DNA from 2 places in the Paenibacillus sp. GP183 genome. Region 2 is predicted to be linked to the other one. Evidence: a T-box and tRNA genes for the amino acid it is inferred to sense, from the RefSeq annotation. Region 2 holds a T-box; the other holds one or more tRNA genes.

Region 1 (9,456 bases), 1.7 Mb from region 2:
TCCAAAGAACATGTGAGCTGACATCAGCTAATATACGAAAGACCTACGAAGTTTATATCGCAGGTCTTTTTTTTAATTCAGAATGTTCATCTTTTCAATATGTTGCTTGGTCTGCTCGGTTCCTAGATCATACAGCATGCGGTATACCTCGTGAAGATAGTAATCGTAATCTTGATTCGATTCATTAAAGTAGTAATCCTTCAAAGGGATAAAAGATCGGGCATAACCTCTTTGATCTGAATTATCCGCTTCTTCAAAAAGCTCCTGCAGCCTGTCGATATCCTCTTCCGTCGCTTCAATTTCGAATTCAAAGCTGGCATCGCCTTGATTCTCCATGACCTCGCCGGGTCCAACAGCTATATAGTATTTTTTCTTTTCCACGCTGCAATCATGTCTCCCCTCTTCAACGTTTCATTCAACTGCTTCTTGATTACTTTTTCCCGGAATGAGATATTTATGTAAAATAGGACTAAGCAGGAACGAATATGCTAAGCTTATGCTTACGATGCCAGTTTTGCTAAAGCAAAACTCAAAGCTTATGCTTACGAAGTCAGTTTTGCTAAAGCAAAACTCAAAGCTTATGCTTACGAAGTCAGTTTTGCTAAAGCAAAACTCAAAGCTTATGCTTACGAAGTCAGTTTTGCTAAAGCAAAACTCAAAGCTTATGCTTACGAAGTCAGTTTTGCTAAAGCAAAACTCAAAGCTTATGCTTACGAAGTCAGTTTTGCTAAAGCAAAACTCAAAGCTTATGCTTACGAAGTCAGTTTTGCTAAAGCAAAACTCAAAGCTTATGCTTACGAAGTCAGTTTTGCTAAAGCAAAACTCAAAGCTTATGCTTACGAAGTCAGTTTTGCTAAAGCAAAACTCAAAGCTTATGCTTACGAAGTCAGTTTTGCTAAAGCAAAACTCAAAGCTTATGCTTACGAAGTCAGTTTTGCTAAAGCAAAACTCTTAGGAGGTAAACAATGATATCTGATGATCAATTAGACCAGTATCGGGAACAAGGTACGAAAGTGCGAGTTGTCCGTGATGTTAATCCCGCAAATGATGTAAAAGGTATTGTAGTGGCCTGGAACGAGACAAGCGTCTTGATCCGCAAACAAAATCGCCGGGTGGTCACTCTTGACCGCAATTATGTGTTTCAACCGTTCACAGACGAACGTCCCCCAGAATTCGAATTGCCTCATGAGTTGGAATAGTAATCGAAAGGGGATCATCTTAGAAATGAATATCAAACGATTGAAAAATGGGACAAGCCCATTGGAGGGGATCACTTTTGAACTGATCCATTCAGAGCAAGGGCCGTACTTGCTGTGGAAAAGCCTTCAACCGCTCCGCACGTTAAACTCATCCCCTTGGGGCGGTGGTTTCGGACATCACACTTGTCTGATCAATCGTCAGGTCGATAAAAATTACCAGGCAGTAGATCCCATTGAAGAGATGAACTGCTTCTTGCAGAGCGAAGGACTGCGTCCTGATGAAACAGCGGGCATGCTTACCGCAGCTTGGGTAAGAGATGCAGGCATCCACACGGAGTTATGGGCAGATGAAGGAAAAGCCGAGCAAGAACAGCTGAAAGTGTGCACCTATGTAACGGTTGGGCTCAGCAATAAGGCGAGAGCAGGGAACCCATTACTAGCGACAGCCTTGTATCCTGGAACCATCAACACCATCGTGTTGATTCATGGAACACTGACAGATGCAGCAATGGTTAATGCTGTTATTACAGCTACAGAAGCCAAAACTGCGGCATTGGCTGATCTGGGGATCTGCATGAACACATCCGACGGCGGTCGTCCGGCTACCGGTACAACTACAGATGCCGTACTCATCGCCGCAAATAATAGGGGAAGCTTCCATTCGTATGCAGGCACAGCTACCCAGCTCGGTTATTGCATTGGCCGAGCCGTGTATGAGTCCATTATGGTTTCCGGCAAAAAGTATGCAAAAGCAACAAATTGAGGTTCAGGGGTTGTTTAAGGTCTTCTAAACAAACCAAAAGCATTTGCAATCTGTTGATTTCCAGCACCGGTTAACACCGAATCATCATCAGTGTCGTTCGCCGGATCGGCTTTAATGCCAGCCGCTTCACCTTCCGTTAAGTCACGTTGATTGCCGGTATATTTGGGCTCCAAGGCATCTATTTCCTCTTGATCCATTGTTCCAAACCTCCTTTTTTCCTAGGTTTCGCTTTCATAGCCATGCTTATGCAGTCTGGAGAAAAATGCCTGGTGAAAAGCGTTTGACTTCGTTTATCGACCATGGTATATTAAATTTTGTCGCCTAATATGCGTTCGTGGCGGAATTGGCAGACGCGCTAGATTCAGGTTCTAGTGGTGTAACAGCCGTGGAGGTTCGAGTCCTCTCGAGCGCATCAAGTAGTGCAAGGGTTCCAGCTTATTGGCTGGGACCCTTAGTGCGTTTAAACACACATGTGAAAATTTAGGGTTTTGAAAGGGTTGTTGATTACATTGGGACATTGGCAGAAAGCATACTTCTTTGGCATGGCTTTGGCTATGGTGCTGCTTGTAACAGGCGAATTAATATGGCTGCCTGATCCTTTACGATTCGGAACAAATTTTTACTGGATTGACGTCCTAGATCAGTTTATTTATGCGTTCGTTCTAATTCCCCTGATCTGGATGATAGTGGCTTTACTAAATATTATTGCTGCGAGACCTGCCGCCAGTCATATCCGGTGGGTTCAATTCCGAAGCTGGGCTGTGTTCATTGCCGGAGCAGTGGCTGCCATTGCGATTCTGACTGTTCCCAAGCAGCTTGTATACTCGGTGGGAGCTTTAGGAGTAGCATGGCTGCTAGTATTTGTCGATCTGTTCTTCAATGAACGTAATCGGCGCAAGTTTCCGGTCCAGAGTGTATCTGTTTTTATTTTGACGATTTGTGTATTGTCTTTTTTGTTCTGGCCAACCTCTTATATGGTGACATACCCGGGTTTGACTATGAACATGAACCGTTACGCACAGGCTAAGGGCGGGAATGTGCATGGAGAAATCTCTGGCCTTCTCGTTTTTGAGCGGCCCGCTTTCCCGGTAGATTGGATTTACGCAAAGCTATTTCCCCACTATACGTTCCAACACATTGAGAAGCTTGGAATGTCTTTAGGAGCTTACGATCAGCTTTCACGGAGTATGAAGGAGGATGCGAACGCCGCGGGAAGTGCGATTGCTTTTCAAAAGCTTGGAAATGGCAAAGGTATCACTTCACATGGTGTCCTCATCACGGCAGTCATCAAAAGCAGTCCTGCTGAAGGCATTATGCAAGGTGGCGATATAATTGAGGAAATAAATAGCATGAAGGTTTCAAAGGTACAAGATTTGACGGAGCGCATGTCAAAGGTCTCACCTGGTCAACAAGTGAAGGTTTTAGTCCTTCGCGGCGGTAAACGAATACCGTTCACGATTGAGACTCGTGCAAACCCGGACGATCCAAAACGGGCTGCCTTTGGGATCCAAGTAAGCGATGAATTACAGTACGACATTCCTGGTACGGTGACCTATCATAACTATTTAGTTCATGAAGGAGGTCCGTCGCATGGAGCGATGCTTGCGCTCGTTCTGATTGATCAGCTCACACCATACGGTGTAACAAATGGAAATCGTGTTGCAGGCACAGGAACCATAGGACAAGATGGTTCAATCGGTCCGGTCGGGGGAGTGGAGCAGAAAGCCTATACCGTTAACAGGGCAGGTGTGGATGTATTCTTCGTTCCTTTCGAAAATGAGGCAGATGCGAAAAGAGGAGCTCCCGACCTGCAAATAGTGCCTGTTCATACGCTGGATGATATTTTGAATTGGCTGTGGGCACACCCCAAAACCAGGTAAAAGCTTTATTCCTGCTAAAAACCTAATTGTCGACATAATAAGTGTTGTACTCGCCACATAGTATGACAAACATTTTTCCTAAGTGATCTTATAATGTAGATATGTCAGAGATCCAACTTGCCTATTTAATCTGACACTTGGGAGGATGGTCACATGGACGAGCAATTCATAAAAAGGTTACATACGCTAAATCGTCGCGATGAACTTAGATCCAGACTACTGATCGACGGTGTTAAACTCACTCTCAAACGCAAACAGAAAATGGGTTTGTTAGACAGGATTTTTAAAAACAAAAAGAAAACGGTTATCGCTAAAGGATGGAATTGAAGTGATCGTACCAATTATAAGCATATAAAATTGAATTTATCAAATTAAATGATAATGCTGTAAAACCCAAGCTGGATAAGGACTCCGGCTATTTTTTTTGCAAATTTTTCGACAGTTATTTCCATTATCGTTGACCATTTTGAGCTAGTATGATAGGTTCAAAAAGAGCTAAAAATAAGTAATTCCTATAAAGATACTTTGAATCAGGCTTTAACCTATTTGAGAGGTGGATATCGTTGGAACTTCAAGTAACAAACAGTCCTTTTAATCAAGATCAGGCAGAACTCCTCAATCGCCTCCTTCCTTCACTAACGGAGACACAATTGATATGGCTTAGCGGTTATCTTGCCGCTCTCCCTAAAACGGCATCCCCTGTGATAGTTAACACTAGCGTCCAACCTGTCCCGGCAGCCAGCCCGGTTTCCCAGGAAGTAACCGTGCTTTTCGGATCCCAGACCGGTAACTGCCAAAGGTTGGCTAAAGGCCTAACTAAACAGTTGGAAGAGCGAGGCTTTCAAGTATCTCTGTCCTCAATGATTGAGTTCAAGTCTAATAACTTAAAGAAAATACGCAATTTATTGATTCTTGTGAGCACCCATGGAGAAGGGGATCCACCGGACAATGCATTGCCCTTCTATGAATTCCTTAACAGCAAAAGAGCGCCTCAATTGGATGACCTGCAGTATTCCGTGCTCGCCTTGGGAGACAGCTCCTACGAGTTTTACTGCCAAACCGGCAAAGACTTCGACCGTCGTCTGGAGGAATTAGGCGGCAAGCGGCTTTCCCCGCGAGTGGATTGCGATTTGGATTTTGACGAACCCGCGGCAGAGTGGATTAAGCATGTTTTAGGCTCCTTAAATGAGAAGACTGGGGTCTCGGTTATCCCCGTTGAAACCAATGAGGCAGTTGAAAAAGCGCTAAATACGGATCAACAAGCATATTCAAGGACGAGTCCTTTTGCTGCTGAGCTCCTTGAGAATTTGAATCTCAACGGGCGTGGATCTAAGCTCGAAACCCGCCATTTGGAGCTGTCCCTTGAGGGATCCAATCTACAATATGAACCCGGAGATTGCTTGGGAATCTACCCGGAAAATCATCCAGACTTGGTTGACACTCTGATCGAAGAGATGGGCTGGAAGCCTGAAGACATCGTTCCTGCGAGTAAGAAGGGTGATGAATTGCCTTTAAGAGAGGCATTACTCCGCAGCTATGAGATCACTGTGCTGACAAAGCCATTACTGGAGCAAGCTGCACAGCTTTCGTCCAACAAGGGTCTGCAAGAGCTTGTTACACCAGGACATGAGGAAGAACTCCGGGCTTATCTGATCAACCGGGATCTTTTGGACCTAGTACAGGATTTCTCCCTTAAGGGGACACCTGCACGAGAATTCGTATCCATCCTTCGAAAAATGCCGGCCCGGCTGTACTCGATAGCCAGCAGCTCCAAAGCCAACCCGGATGAGGTGCACCTGACCATTCGAACCGTTCGTTACGAAGCGCACGGACGCGATCGGTACGGTGTCTGCTCCATACAATGTGCAGAACGGCTGCAGCCGGGTGCCAGCTTGCCGGTTTACGTACATGACAATCCTAACTTCAAGCTGCCTGCCAATGCGGATACGCCAATCATAATGATCGGACCAGGCACGGGTGTAGCTCCATTTCGGTCATTCCTGGCTGAACGGGAGGAAGTCGGTGCAGGGGGAAAAACGTGGTTGTTCTACGGAGATCAGCACTTCAGCACGGACTTTCTTTACCAGATTGACTGGCAGCGTTGGCTCAAGGAAGGCTTGCTGACGCGCATGGATGTCGCCTTTTCCCGTGATACCGACAAGAAAATTTACGTCCAGCATCGCATGATGGAAAAGAGCCGTGATGTTTTCCAATGGTTAGAGGAAGGGGCATGCGTATATGTCTGCGGCGATGAGAAGAATATGGCTCATGATGTCCATAATACTTTACTCACGATCCTCGAGCGTGAAGGCAGCATGAGTCCCGAGGAGGCCTCAGCCTACTTGACTGAATTGCAGCAGCAGAAGCGCTACCAGCGTGATGTGTATTGAAAAATAGATCAAAGAACGAAAGCGAGGAGACTGCAAAATGAGTCATGATCCATTTGCTCCGTCCAAGGCTCCGCACAGTGAAGTCGAGCATATTAAGCGCTCGAGCAATTACCTGAGGGGAAGCCTTACAAGTACACTTGAAGATTTAATTAGCGGGTCCATACCTGAGGACGATAATCGATTAATGAAGTTTCATGGAAGCTATATGCAGGATGACCGGGATCTGCGTAATGAACGCCATAAGCAGAAGCTGGAACCAGCTTACCAGTTCATGCTGCGAGTTCGGGCGCCTGGAGGTATCGTTACACCCGAACAGTGGTTGATGATGGACCGTATTGCCGATCAATACGCGAATGGTTCGATACGGCTGACAACAAGGCAGTCCTTTCAGCTGCATGGAGTCATAAAGTGGAAATTGAAGAGTACCATCAAGACCATTAATGATACATTGCTCACTACACTAGCCGCTTGCGGAGATGTGAATCGGAATGTCATGTGTAATCCCAACCCTTACCAGTCTGAGGTTCATTCTGAAGTTTACGAGTGGTCTCAGCGCCTTAGCGACCATCTTTCTCCACGGACCAATGCCTATCATGAGATCTGGCTTGACGGTGAGAAAGTGATCGATAGTCAAGAGGGCGGGGAAGAACCCATATATGGGCCTGTGTATCTTCCGCGCAAATTCAAGATCGGTGTAGCCGTGCCTCCTTCTAACGATGTAGACGTTTATTCTCAGGATCTGGGTTTCATCGCCATTTATGAAAATGGACAGCTTCAAGGATTCAACGTATCTGTCGGTGGGGGTATGGGGATGAGTTACGGTGACCCGAAGACATATCCTCAACTGGCTCGCGTGATCGGGTTCTGCTCACCTGAACAGATCATTGACGTGGCGGAAAAAACAGTGATGATTCAAAGGGATTACGGAGATCGCTCTGTGCGCAAGCACGCTAGATTCAAGTACACCATCGATGATCGCGGAATAGAGTGGTTCATTAACGAACTCACCAAAAGATTAGGTTGGAATCTTGAGGAAGCCCGTCCCTTCCAATTTCAAAATAACGGTGATCGCTATGGCTGGGTGAAAGGGAGCAACGGCAAATGGCATTTGACCCTGTTTATCCAGAACGGTCGGGTTGCCGATCAGGAGGGGTATCCTTTAAAGACAGGCTTGCGGGAAATTGCCAAAATGCATACCGGTGATTTCCGGCTCACTGCCAACCAAAACCTGATCATCGGCAACGTAAGCAGCCAGAAGAAGCGTAAAATTGAGGAAATGGTCAAGGCCTATAGACTCAAGGATGGGATACAGCAATCAGCGCTGCGGAGAAATTCCATGGCCTGTGTGGCCCTCCCTACTTGTGGGCTGGCTATGGCTGAATCGGAACGCTACCTCCCCTCACTATTGGAAAAGCTCGAGTTGATCCTTGAGGATGCAGGCTTGCGAGAAGAGGAGATTGTTATTCGTATGACCGGCTGCCCTAACGGCTGCGCACGTCCTGCCCTGGGTGAAATCGCATTTATCGGCAAGGCTCCTGGCCGATATAATCTGTATATGGGTGCCGGCTTTGCCGGAGATCGGCTGAACAAGCTTTACCGGGAAAATATCGACGAAAAAGAGATCTTGGACTCACTTAAACCGATTATTCATCGGTATGCGCAGGAACGGCAGGAAGGTGAACACTTCGGGGATTTTGTAATCCGTACGGGTTATGTCAAAGAGGTTCATTCAGGACTGGACTTTCATAACTAGTCATTATTAAAAACAGGGGCAGCTGAGGCTGCCTCTGTTTTGCATGTGGCGTTATTATGCACGAACTGCACTTTCAAAGTTTGCTGTTCTATGAGCGCCGTTACAAAATGGTTTATTGCTAGATTGACCGCATCGGCACAAGTATGTAGCTTGTTTGGTTTCGATTCGGTTTCCTGCACCATCAATAAGTTCAATTTCACCATTAATAACTAATGGACCGTTATCGTTAGCTGTAATTTTGGTTTCTGCCATTTTTTCACCTCCTTATCTATAGTAAAGATATCATAGAGATGGATGAAACATGAAACCTTTTTTGTTTGCTTTGCGTAGAAACTGATCATACAGGTTTGCTGAAAAAAGGAGGGGAAGGCATGGAGATAACCGCAGATGTTTCCTTCATTATTTTATTGCTCGGTCTAACTGGTTTGCTGGCCGGTTATTTTTTCTATGCCTGTCCTCTCCAGCTGCAGCACGCTGAGCCTGATTTTATTAATGGAAGCAGCCTCGTAAAGAAAGTCGGACAGAAACTTTCTAGCGGATTGGATAGGCTGCACTGGATCCGCAGGAAAGTACCTGGAAGTAGAAGCGGACGAAGTCTGCCGAGTGGAGAAGAAGACTCTCTTTTTATCATGAGTAATCATAATTTTTCATGATATAAGGAGGAATAGAGAGATGTCGACATTACTTCAACCCGTGATTCATATTTTGAATATGCTGTTATCCGCTCTACAGGGGTTTACACATGATTGGGGCATAGCGGTCATATTGTTAACGTTACTCATTCGAGCTTCATTATTCTTGTTAAATTTGAGAATGGCCAAGCAGCAAGTCAGGCAGGCTCGCATTCAGCCGCAGTTAGCCCAATTGCGTAAAAAGTATGCATCGGATACGTCAAAGCTCAGTGAAGAAATGATGAAGCTATATAATCGCTATGGCATTAAACCGCTCTCCACCATTGTGGTCAGCCTTATTCAAGCGCCGATTTTCTTAAGCTTGTATCAATTATTCATTTCACATGGCTCCACCATGACTTCAGAAATCATCCCATGGGTAGCCTCGTTAGGCCAGCTTGATCCGATGCATATCGTACCGATTTCCGGCGCAGTGATTACTTTTATCAGTATGCTCATCCCGCTAACCTCAGAGATGGCAATTGCCGGTTCATTACTTCAAAGAGCAGGCTTGCCGCTGTTGATGGTAGGTATATTTGGAGCGGTGATGTGGTGGTCACCTGTAGCCGTCTGTCTGTATTCGGCAACTAGTTCACTTTTTGCTTTGATGGAACGGGGATTTTACCGGACTTCATTCGGAAAAAGGTTGATTCTGGAGGGAATGCCTGAGATGGCAGGGCCTAAGTAACCATCAACAGGAGGGGTTTATAATGCTGTTGACGAATAAGCAAAAGCAATTGATCTTGAATGTACTGCTAAAAGAGAAGCGAAGCCTGTTTTCCAAAAACAAGGGTGAACTG
Region 2 (9,456 bases):
TGTATGAGTATGGAAGCGGGAACGCTTGTAAATCTTGAGATTGCCAGAGAAGTCCCGCCGAATGGGTTCTTTTTAACGGACGGTGAGGAGGATGTGCTCCTCCCCTATAGTGAAATCGTGAGTGAAGACCGGATTGCGGTCGGCGATCATGTGGAGGTATTCCTTTATTTTGATACGCTGGACCGATTGACGGCCACGATGAAGACCCCGCTGATTATTCTGGGCGAGGTAGGCCTGCTGGAAGTGGTCGATGTACATCCGCGGTTTGGTTATTTTCTGGAAATGGGGCTGGGCCGCCATCTTTTGCTGCCTTATAGACATGTTCCGGAAATGGAGGAGCTGCGGCCGCAAGTGGGTGACCGTCTTTATGTAACCTTGTCTCATGATAAGCAAGGTCGTTTAGTCGCTTTACTCGCAGGTGAAGAAGAGCTGGAGCAGCTGTGTATGAGAGCACCTGTCTCATGGAAAAACCTGTGGGTGGAGGCTCGAGTATACAAGCCGCTGCAAATGGGTTCTTTTGTCGTATGTGATGCTGGAGTGCTGGGGTTTGGGGTCATCGGCTTGATCCCATCCCATGAAAGAACAAGACTGCTGCGTGTAGGTGAACAAGTGAAGGTGCGGGTCACCTTTGTGCGTGAAGAAGACGGCAGGGTCAATCTATCTATGAGACTGCCCAAGGAGCTGGGGCTTGACGAAGATTCACAGCGCATTCTTGAGATGCTGAGGGAACGCCAGGATGGGGGAATGCCTTACTCGGACCAAACACCGGCAGATATCATCAATGACCGGTTCGGCATGAGCAAATCTGCATTCAAGAGAGCACTCGGCAAGCTTATGAAAGAAAATAAAATTGTTCAAAAAGAAAACTGGACTTATCTGAAGGAAGACGAAGAGGGGTCTCAATAAGGTTAAATAACCCAGAGGACCAAAGCATACCAAAGCAACCCGCAAAAAAAAGTTCAGGAAATGGAGCTGTCGCATCAATGAGCTACGAACGATTTGCCTATGCATATGACCGCTTGATGCGAGAAATGCCTTACAGTGATTGGCTTCGTTTCGCTGGAGAAGCCTGGAACCAGTACGGACTAAAGCCGAGAACTATCGTGGATCTGGGATGTGGAACTGGCAATATCGCTATTCCTCTGGGCTTGGCGGGGTTTGATGTAACGGGTATTGATCTGTCTGAAGATATGCTAGCTGTGGCCCGGCAGAAAGCAGAACAACGTTCATTGCTCAAAGGCGGCCTGCTAACGTGGGTTCATCAGGATATTCGAGAATGGCAGCTGGTGGAACGGGTAGATGCTGTTATCTCTTTTTGTGACTGTTTGAATTATTTGCTGGAGGAAACGGATATCGTTCAGGCATTTCAACATACGTATCGGGGCCTTAAGCCAGGTGGCTTGTTCCTCTTTGATGTCCATACCCCGAAACAATTGCAGAATTACGCGGATGATCAGCCTTTCTGCTTAAACGAGGAGGACATCGCTTATATCTGGACCTCCGAGTACGATGAGAAGCGGATGGAAATCGATCACGCACTGACCATTTTCGTCCAAGATGAAGAGAAGAAAGATTCGTTCCAGCGTATTGAAGAGCATCACTCGCAGCGGGCCTATCCGCTCAAATGGCTGGAGCAGCAGCTGCTTGCCGCTGGGTTTTCCGAAGTTCGGCAGGCCGCTGATTTTCGTTGGCAGCTGCCGATCCCTTCTACGGAACGTGCCTTTTTTGCGGCGCTGAAATAGCTATAGCCGATGACTTGACATCGCAGCCATTTTTTACATATAATCAAAAGAAAATCAAGCAGCAAAAAGGCAGCGAAGAGGAATAGTAGCTCTTGCAGCATCTTGCAGAGAATCGGGCAGTGGGTGGAAGCCGATAGATGCAGCTAAGTGAACTCGCCTCAGAGCCAAATGGTGAACACTGAATCGTTCATGGTCGCTCCGAGATCATCGAAAGATACGGGAATAACCGGATCGTTTCGCCCGCGTTAAGGGTTAGAGTGAACACAGGCAAAGTATGCCGCGTGTTAACTAGGGTGGTACCACGGGAATCCAAACCTCTCGTCCCTAGCGATATCCGCTAGAGATGGGAGGTTTTTTAGCGTCAATTAAAATGTGTGAAAAGCTCAGGAGGAGTCAAACATGTCACAGGAAACTAAAGAAACGAAAGAAAATCAGGGCTATAATCCACTGGTCGTAGAGCCGAAATGGCAAGCGTTTTGGGATAAAAATAAAACGTTCAAGGTGCTGGAAAATTCGGAAAAGCCGAAATTTTATGCGCTCGACATGTTTCCGTATCCATCAGGAGCAGGGCTGCATGTAGGCCATCCGGAGGGTTATACGGCTACCGACATCGTGTCGCGTTTTAAGAGGATGAGGGGCTACAACGTACTTCATCCCATGGGATGGGACGCGTTTGGGCTTCCTGCTGAGCAGCATGCCCTGAATACCGGTGAGCATCCGCGTGAATTTACAATCTTGAACATCGACAACTTCCGCCGCCAGATTAAGTCGTTCGGGTTTTCATACGACTGGGACCGTGAAATCAGTACGACGGATCCGGAGTATTACAAGTGGACTCAGTGGATTTTTATCCAGCTCTATAAGAAAGGCCTCGCCTATGTAGATGAAATCCCGGTAAATTGGTGTCCTGCTCTTGGAACTGTACTCGCTAATGAGGAAGTTATCAATGGCCTTAGTGAACGAGGTAATCATCCGGTTATCCGCAAACCGATGCGCCAGTGGATCTTGCGGATTACCGAATATGCAGAGCGGTTGCTGGAGGATTTGGAGGAGCTGGATTGGTCCGAAAGCATCAAGGATATGCAGCGCAACTGGATCGGCAAGTCTAAAGGCGCTGAGGTGCGATTTGACATCGAAGGATATGCGGGGAGCGGACTTACCGTATTTACAACGCGTCCGGATACGCTGTTTGGAGCTACTTACTGTGTGCTCGCGCCTGAGCGTGAGCTTGTCAGCAAGATAACTACTGCGGATCAAGTCGCGTCTGTCAGTGCCTATCAAGAAAAAGCATCCCATAAAAGTGATCTGGAACGGACGGATTTAGCCAAGGACAAGACGGGCGTATTTACTGGAGCATATGCCATTAATCCAGTAAATGGCGCTAAATTGCCAATCTGGATCGCCGATTATGTATTGGCTGGATACGGCACAGGGGCTATTATGGCCGTTCCGGGCCATGACCAGCGCGACTGGGAATTCGCCAAGCAATTCGATCTGCCCATTGTAGAAGTCGTGCAAGGCGGAAACATTGAGGAAGAGGCTTATACCGGAGATGGAGAGCATGTGAACTCCGAGCTGCTGAACGGTATGAAGAATGAAAAGGCAATAGCCGCGATGATTGAATGGCTGGAGCAAAACGGCAAAGGCCGTGGCAAAATCACCTACCGCTTAAGAGATTGGCTGTTCAGCCGTCAAAGATATTGGGGAGAGCCGATTCCGATTCTCCATTTGGAAGACGGAACCATGACTACCGTTCCAGAGGATCAGCTTCCACTCTTACTTCCGGATTTGCAGGAAATCAAACCGTCGGGTACGGGTGAATCACCGCTTGCCAATGCAGCAGACTGGGTCAACACCGTCGATCCGGTAACTGGTCTTAAAGCTCGCCGTGAAACGAATACGATGCCTCAATGGGCGGGAAGCTGCTGGTACTATCTGCGCTTTATCGATCCTCGCAATGACAAAGAGCTTTGCTCACAGGACAAACAGCAGCAGTGGCTTCCGGTTGATCTGTACATTGGCGGAGCCGAGCATGCGGTGCTTCATCTGTTGTATGCGCGTTTTTGGCATAAAGTGCTTTATGATCTTGGCATTGTTGCAACCAAAGAGCCTTTCCACAAGCTGGTCAACCAAGGCATGATCCTTGGCGAAAATATGGAGAAAATGAGCAAATCCCGCGGAAACGTGATCAATCCGGACGATATAGTCGGAGAGTTCGGAGCGGATACACTGCGCATGTATGAAATGTTCATGGGTCCGCTTGAAGCAACGAAACCATGGAATTCGACGGGTGTTGAAGGGATTTATCGTTTCCTCAACCGAGCCTGGAGATTGATTGTCAATGAAGAAGGCGGATTGCAGAGCAAAATCAGCCCGGATGAATTACTAGGCAGCGACGCCTTCAAGCGCACTTGGCACCGGACGGTCAAAAAATTGACCGAGGATTATGAAGCTCTTCGCTTTAATACCTCGATCAGTCAATTGATGATTTTTGTCAATGAGGCTTATAAAACCGAGCGTCTTCCGCTGGAAGCTATGAAGCATTTTGTCCAACTGCTTTCACCTATCGCTCCTCATTTGGCCGAAGAGCTGTGGCAGAAGCTTGGCGGAACAGACAGCATCACATATGTGCCTTGGCCAGCTTATGACGAAGCCTGGACAGTCGATAACGAAGTCGAGATCGTCGTTCAAGTGAACGGCAAGATTGTGGATCGCGCCTTGATTTCCAAGGATATGGAAGAATCCGCCATGCAGGAGCTTGCGCTTGGGCTTGATAAAGTCAAAGAGGCGAGCACTGGGAAAGCCGTTCGCAAAGTCATTGTGGTCAAAGGAAAATTGGTTAATATCGTAGTCGGTTAATCACTTATACCTTAAAGCCAAGTGAAATTTCGGACTTGTCCAGGTCCTCTTTGTATTTGGTGTGAGTGGCCTGCACAACACGGTTAAACACACCTTGCAGCTCACTCTGCAGAACGCTGATGCCTTCAGCGGTAACCCCGCCAGGAACGCTTACGCGCTGCTGGAGAGCTACAGGTGTAAAACCACCGGTTGTGAGGAGTTTTCCAGTACCCAGTATCATCTCACTGGCTAAAAGCCTGGCTTCAGCATAGGGAATCCCGGTTTCCTTCACAGCAGCATCAATAAAGCACTGAATCAAAAAGCTAAAAAAAGCAGGGCCGCAGCTCGACAAATCCGAGCATATGCGAGTGTTCTCTTCAGCTATACGGATAGGCGAGCTAATGTGCGCCAGGAGATGTTCCAGCAGCACTTGATCATCGTTGTCTATTCGGCTTCCGTACATGCACAGCGCGGCCCCGCTTAATACATAGTTCGTTATGCTTGGAATCACCTTGCTGATTTTGGCCGGCAGCAGCTGTTCCAATTGACTGATTGCTACCACGCTTGTAATCGAAACTACGATTTGACTGGGCAGCAATGCCAATTGAATCTCGTCAATCACCTTTTTGTATTCTCCGGGCTTGATGCAAAGGAAGATCAGGTCGCTTTTACTCACCACATCTATATTGGATTGTGCCCGCTCCAGCCCCGGATATAGCTTTGCAAGCTGATCCACCTTATCCGGAGTTCGATTGCTGGCGATAATTTGCTTCGGATCCAATGCTCCAGATTGAATGAAAGCCTCGATGAGTATACTCCCCATGCTCCCGGTACCAATGAATCCCGCTATCATCATGAAATCCCCCTCGAAAAAGTCAAACATTTTATCTCATTATCAAATGGGTCTGGCCTGTGACAATATATATGAAAAAGTTAATTTTTATATGCCAATGGAAGGAGGGAATTTGTGATTTTATTCCTAAAAAAGAGCAGGAATACGATGCTGGCATCGGCTGCAGTTTTATTTCTCATTGTACTTGTTTGGCGTTATGGACAGGGTAGGAATATTGCTTTACAGACGGGCTTTAAGCCTGTAAATGAACAGATGCAGCAGTTGATTGACCAGGGGAAAGAACAAGCCCCAGTGCGATCCAACAGTGATAAAACATTAAACACCCCAGGCGCATCAAAAAGTGAATCCAAGCCGACTTCTACCCCAATAGCATCCAAAAGTGAATCAGAGCAAGCTGCAATCCCAGACGCATCAAAAAGTAGATCAAAGCCAGCTGCCTCCCCAAAAGCGTCCAAATCGACAAGTCCATCGAGTGCTCCGTCATCCATTCCTAAAACAGCTGCCAAAACAACCGACAAGATAGACTTGAACTCGGCAACCTTGGAGCAACTGGATGCTCTCCCCGGAATAGGAGAAAGCAAGGCAAAAGCCATACTGGCCTACCGGAAGGAAAAAGGAAGCTTTACAAAAATCGAGCAGCTGCTTGAGATTAAAGGAATCAGCGAGAAAATGCTGGCTGCATTAAAATCCTCGATCTATATCGGTCCGCGTTGAGACAGCCTTTTCAATTCGAAGGTTTTATGAGAAAATAGCGAGGAAATGATTTGAATGTCAATCGGAATCTAGAACATGGACGACATCTGTTATGATCTGAATCAGGCCATTGCAGCAAGCCAAAAATAACGGAGGAAGTCAATGACAAACCGTAAAGATTGGGATACATATTTCATGGACATCGCCTACATGGCTTCCACCCGTTCGCAGTGCAACCGCAGGCATGTTGGAGCCGTATTGGTACAAGGCAAAAAGCTGTTGGGAACCGCCTATAACGGCGCACCCATGGGCATCCCGGACTGCTCGGAAGCAGGCTGCATGCTGGTCGAGGAAATCGAGCTCAAAATAGTGGACGGCCAGGAAGAAGTTATTCGCAAGCAGCGCTGTATCCGCACGATTCATGCTGAGCAGAATTTGCTGCTTTTTACAGATCGAGAGGACCGCGAGGGCTCCACTGTTTACGTCACGGACCAACCGTGCTGGACCTGTGGCAATATGCTGGCCAACAGCGGAGTGACGGAAATAGTGTATCACCGCCCCTACCTCAAAGACAGCGACAAGGTCATTTACCTCATGAAGCACCGCGACATTTCTTTTCGCCGCATGGATGCCTATGTGCCGCCTCCAGGAGTTATAGAGCAAGTTAGCAAATAGATTATGGGAGTAGAAAAAGTAACAGAAACAAGACACAAAAGCAATAAAACATGAGGAAGAACCTCTTTCAGCACGGTGTTGCCGTGAGGAAAGGGGTTCTTTTATTTTGTCTCATGCTGGAACGATGAAAAATATACTTCTTCCAGCATGAGATTTAGAGAGGAGGAATCTCTGGAAAGATCTTTTTCATCGTTCCAGAGGCCAATATGCCTCCAATAAAGCCCAACCAGGGGCTGCAAAGATGGTTTTCATTCTTGTGGAGAGATTGGCGATGTAGCTCCAATGTGGAAGAATGTTTTTCATGCTTCCACAAATTCTCACGATGCTGCTTTTGCAAAACTAACTAGTTTGAGGTCGTTAAATTGAAATTACAAATTTGTGAAATGAAGGGACTTACGTAATGTATAAGATAAGCGCAGCGTCTGAATGGAGTTACCTGAGTGGAGGGGGAGCAGCATGAAGCGTCCAATCGTGCTTTTCGTGTGCCTGTGGATAACAGGCTACGTGCTAGCGATCTACACGACAATCCCGTGGCTGTCGCTGCCCTCGAGCCTGCTTCTGGCCGGAGCCGCAGCAGCCTGGTTCCTGCTCCGGCTGCCCGCCGGGCTGCCGGTCTGCGCCCTCCTGCTGGTCGCCGTATCCTGCGGATACTGGCAATGGGCCGACCAGCGTAACGTCACCGCTCTGCCACAGCAGCAGCAGCGGCAGAGCGAGCCCGCGGCCGCCGCGCTGAGCGGCCGGATAGCCGGCCCTGTCACTGTCGATGGCGACAGGGCCAGCTTCGCTGTGGAAGCGGAATCCATCCGCTTCCCGGAAGAGAACGCGCTCCCCATGCGGGGAGAGCGCGTTCAGGTGTCGCTGCGCCTGCTCCGCCCGGAGACCGCCCGCAACTTCGGCGGCTTCGATTACCGCCGCTACCTGCGCCTGCACCATACCCATTGGCTGATGACAGCCAAAGGTACGGACCAGGCTCAGGTCGAGCCCGCCGCGCTGCGCTTCGGAGTCGCCTTGCTGCTGCGCTGGAACGACGAGCTGCGCCTGGCTTTGGACGGGCGCATGAACAGCATCTTCCCCGAGCGGCAGGCGGGGATGATGAAGGCGATGCTGATCGGCCTGCAGGACGATCAGAACCCGGATCGCTTCCAGCAATTTTCCGAACGGGGCTTAACGCACATCCTGGCGATTTCGGGACTCAATGTAGCCGTGTTTTTGGCGGTATTCATAGGAATCATGCGCAAACTCGGATTGGCCAAAGAAACTTACCTGCTGTACGCCATGCTGCTGCTGCCATTTTACATTCTGATTACCGGAGCTTCGCCCTCCATCGTTCGTGCCGGACTCATGGCCATGATTGCCCTTTATGCGGCCAGGCGGGGGCTGCTAAAGGATGCCTTCCACATAACCGCGCTGGTCGCATGGCTGATGCTCCTTTGGAATCCATATTACTTACTCGATGTCAGCTTTCAGCTGTCCTTTCTGGTTACGCTTGGCCTCATCCTCGGTGTTACCCGAGTGAGTAATTTGCTTCCCGTCTCATCCCCGGTCATCAGGAATGCTTTAGCGATAACGATCGTTTCACAGCTCATTTCTTTTCCGATTTCGATTTATTACTTCAATCAATTTTCATTGCTCTCCTGGGCAGCCAATACGGTTCTCGTTCCCCTGATCAGCCTTGTGGTTTTTCCGATGGGATTTAGCAGCCTTAGCTTTGGGCCTCGTTTATGTGCCGCTTGGGAAAGCAATCGCCTTTCTTTTATCCTTTTTGAATGACGGGATCTTCGCTGTTACTGATTTTCTGCAAAGTCTTCGCTCCCTTCAAACTATTTGGCCTTCCCCGGACATAACCTGGATCGCGGCTTATTACACTTTTCTGGCTCTTCTGTACCTCCTATGGAAAAAAATAAAACAGGCTAAGGCAGCCAAGCTATACCTTGACTTTTTACATGGAGATTCCGCCCCATCAGAGCCAGCCGCTCCTTTTGACCCGAATCAAATTTCATTAACCGCTGATCCGATCCGGCAGCTGTTCAGGCTACGGATCTTTCTTCTCTTCACAATATCCGGCTTTGCTTTGCTCCTGTTTATCGGCTACACTCCGGACCGCTTCAGCAGGAATGGACTCGTCCAGTTTATGGATGTAGGGCAAGGGGACAGCATATTGATCCGCACACCCGAAGGGAAGCATATCCTGATCGATGGCGGCGGTACGCTCAGCTTTCACAAACCAGGCGAAGATTGGAAAATCCGCAGAGATCCTTATGAGGTAGGCCGCAAGCTGCTGGTTCCATTATTGAAAAAGCGCGGTGTCCACCAGCTCGATACGCTGATCCTTACACACCAGGATGCCGACCACAGCGGCGGGCTGCAGGCCGTATTGGAACAAATACCCGTCAAGCAATGTTTATTTAACGGAACGCTTAAACCGAATGAGGGTCTAAAGAAATTATTCAGAACGGCATTAAAACGAAATATCCCTTTGATAGCCGCTGATCCAAGCCACATTATGTCCATGGATGCAGGAACCCAAATACAGTTTCTATATCCGTTTCTAGCCGAGAACAATCAAATCCGGGTTGAAGCTCAGCAAAACAATCAATCCCTTGTTTTTCTTTTGCAAATGGAGGCTACAAGGTGGTTGTTTACAGGAGATATGGA

Evidence for each region. The T-box of region 2 lies ahead of leuS (leucine--tRNA ligase). A T-box ahead of a tRNA ligase gene usually reads a tRNA of that ligase, here a tRNA-Leu.
Region 1: it encodes a tRNA-Leu, which carries the amino acid that the T-box ahead of leuS (leucine--tRNA ligase) is inferred to sense. The anticodon was not compared.

Annotation. Positions count from the first base shown of each region.
Region 1 covers NZ_FNSW01000001.1:1,727,093-1,736,548, reverse strand. The annotation lists gene BLV33_RS08680 (hypothetical protein) at 1-21, shown strand, start outside; gene BLV33_RS08675 (hypothetical protein) at 73-381, opposite strand; gene BLV33_RS08665 (hypothetical protein) at 966-1,199, shown strand; gene BLV33_RS08660 (adenosylcobinamide amidohydrolase) at 1,225-1,962, shown strand; gene BLV33_RS08655 (hypothetical protein) at 1,977-2,159, opposite strand; tRNA gene BLV33_RS08650 (tRNA-Leu) at 2,291-2,374, shown strand; gene BLV33_RS08645 (PDZ domain-containing protein) at 2,472-3,842, shown strand; gene BLV33_RS29250 (hypothetical protein) at 3,996-4,169, shown strand; gene BLV33_RS08640 (assimilatory sulfite reductase (NADPH) flavoprotein subunit) at 4,406-6,232, shown strand; gene cysI (assimilatory sulfite reductase (NADPH) hemoprotein subunit) at 6,270-7,985, shown strand; gene BLV33_RS08630 (CDGSH iron-sulfur domain-containing protein) at 8,040-8,237, opposite strand; gene BLV33_RS08625 (hypothetical protein) at 8,357-8,638, shown strand; gene BLV33_RS08620 (YidC/Oxa1 family membrane protein insertase) at 8,658-9,344, shown strand; gene BLV33_RS29245 (hypothetical protein) at 9,367-9,456, shown strand, end outside.
Region 2 covers NZ_FNSW01000001.1:58,083-67,538, forward strand. The annotation lists gene rsfS (ribosome silencing factor) at 1-7, shown strand, start outside; gene BLV33_RS00290 (CvfB family protein) at 4-906, shown strand; gene BLV33_RS00295 (class I SAM-dependent DNA methyltransferase) at 984-1,742, shown strand; T-box leader at 1,806-2,071, shown strand; gene leuS (leucine--tRNA ligase) at 2,142-4,601, shown strand; gene comER (late competence protein ComER) at 4,606-5,433, opposite strand; gene BLV33_RS00310 (ComEA family DNA-binding protein) at 5,548-6,147, shown strand; gene BLV33_RS00315 (deoxycytidylate deaminase) at 6,289-6,801, shown strand; gene BLV33_RS29755 (ComEC/Rec2 family competence protein) at 7,258-8,571, shown strand; gene BLV33_RS29760 (ComEC/Rec2 family competence protein) at 8,510-9,456, shown strand, end outside.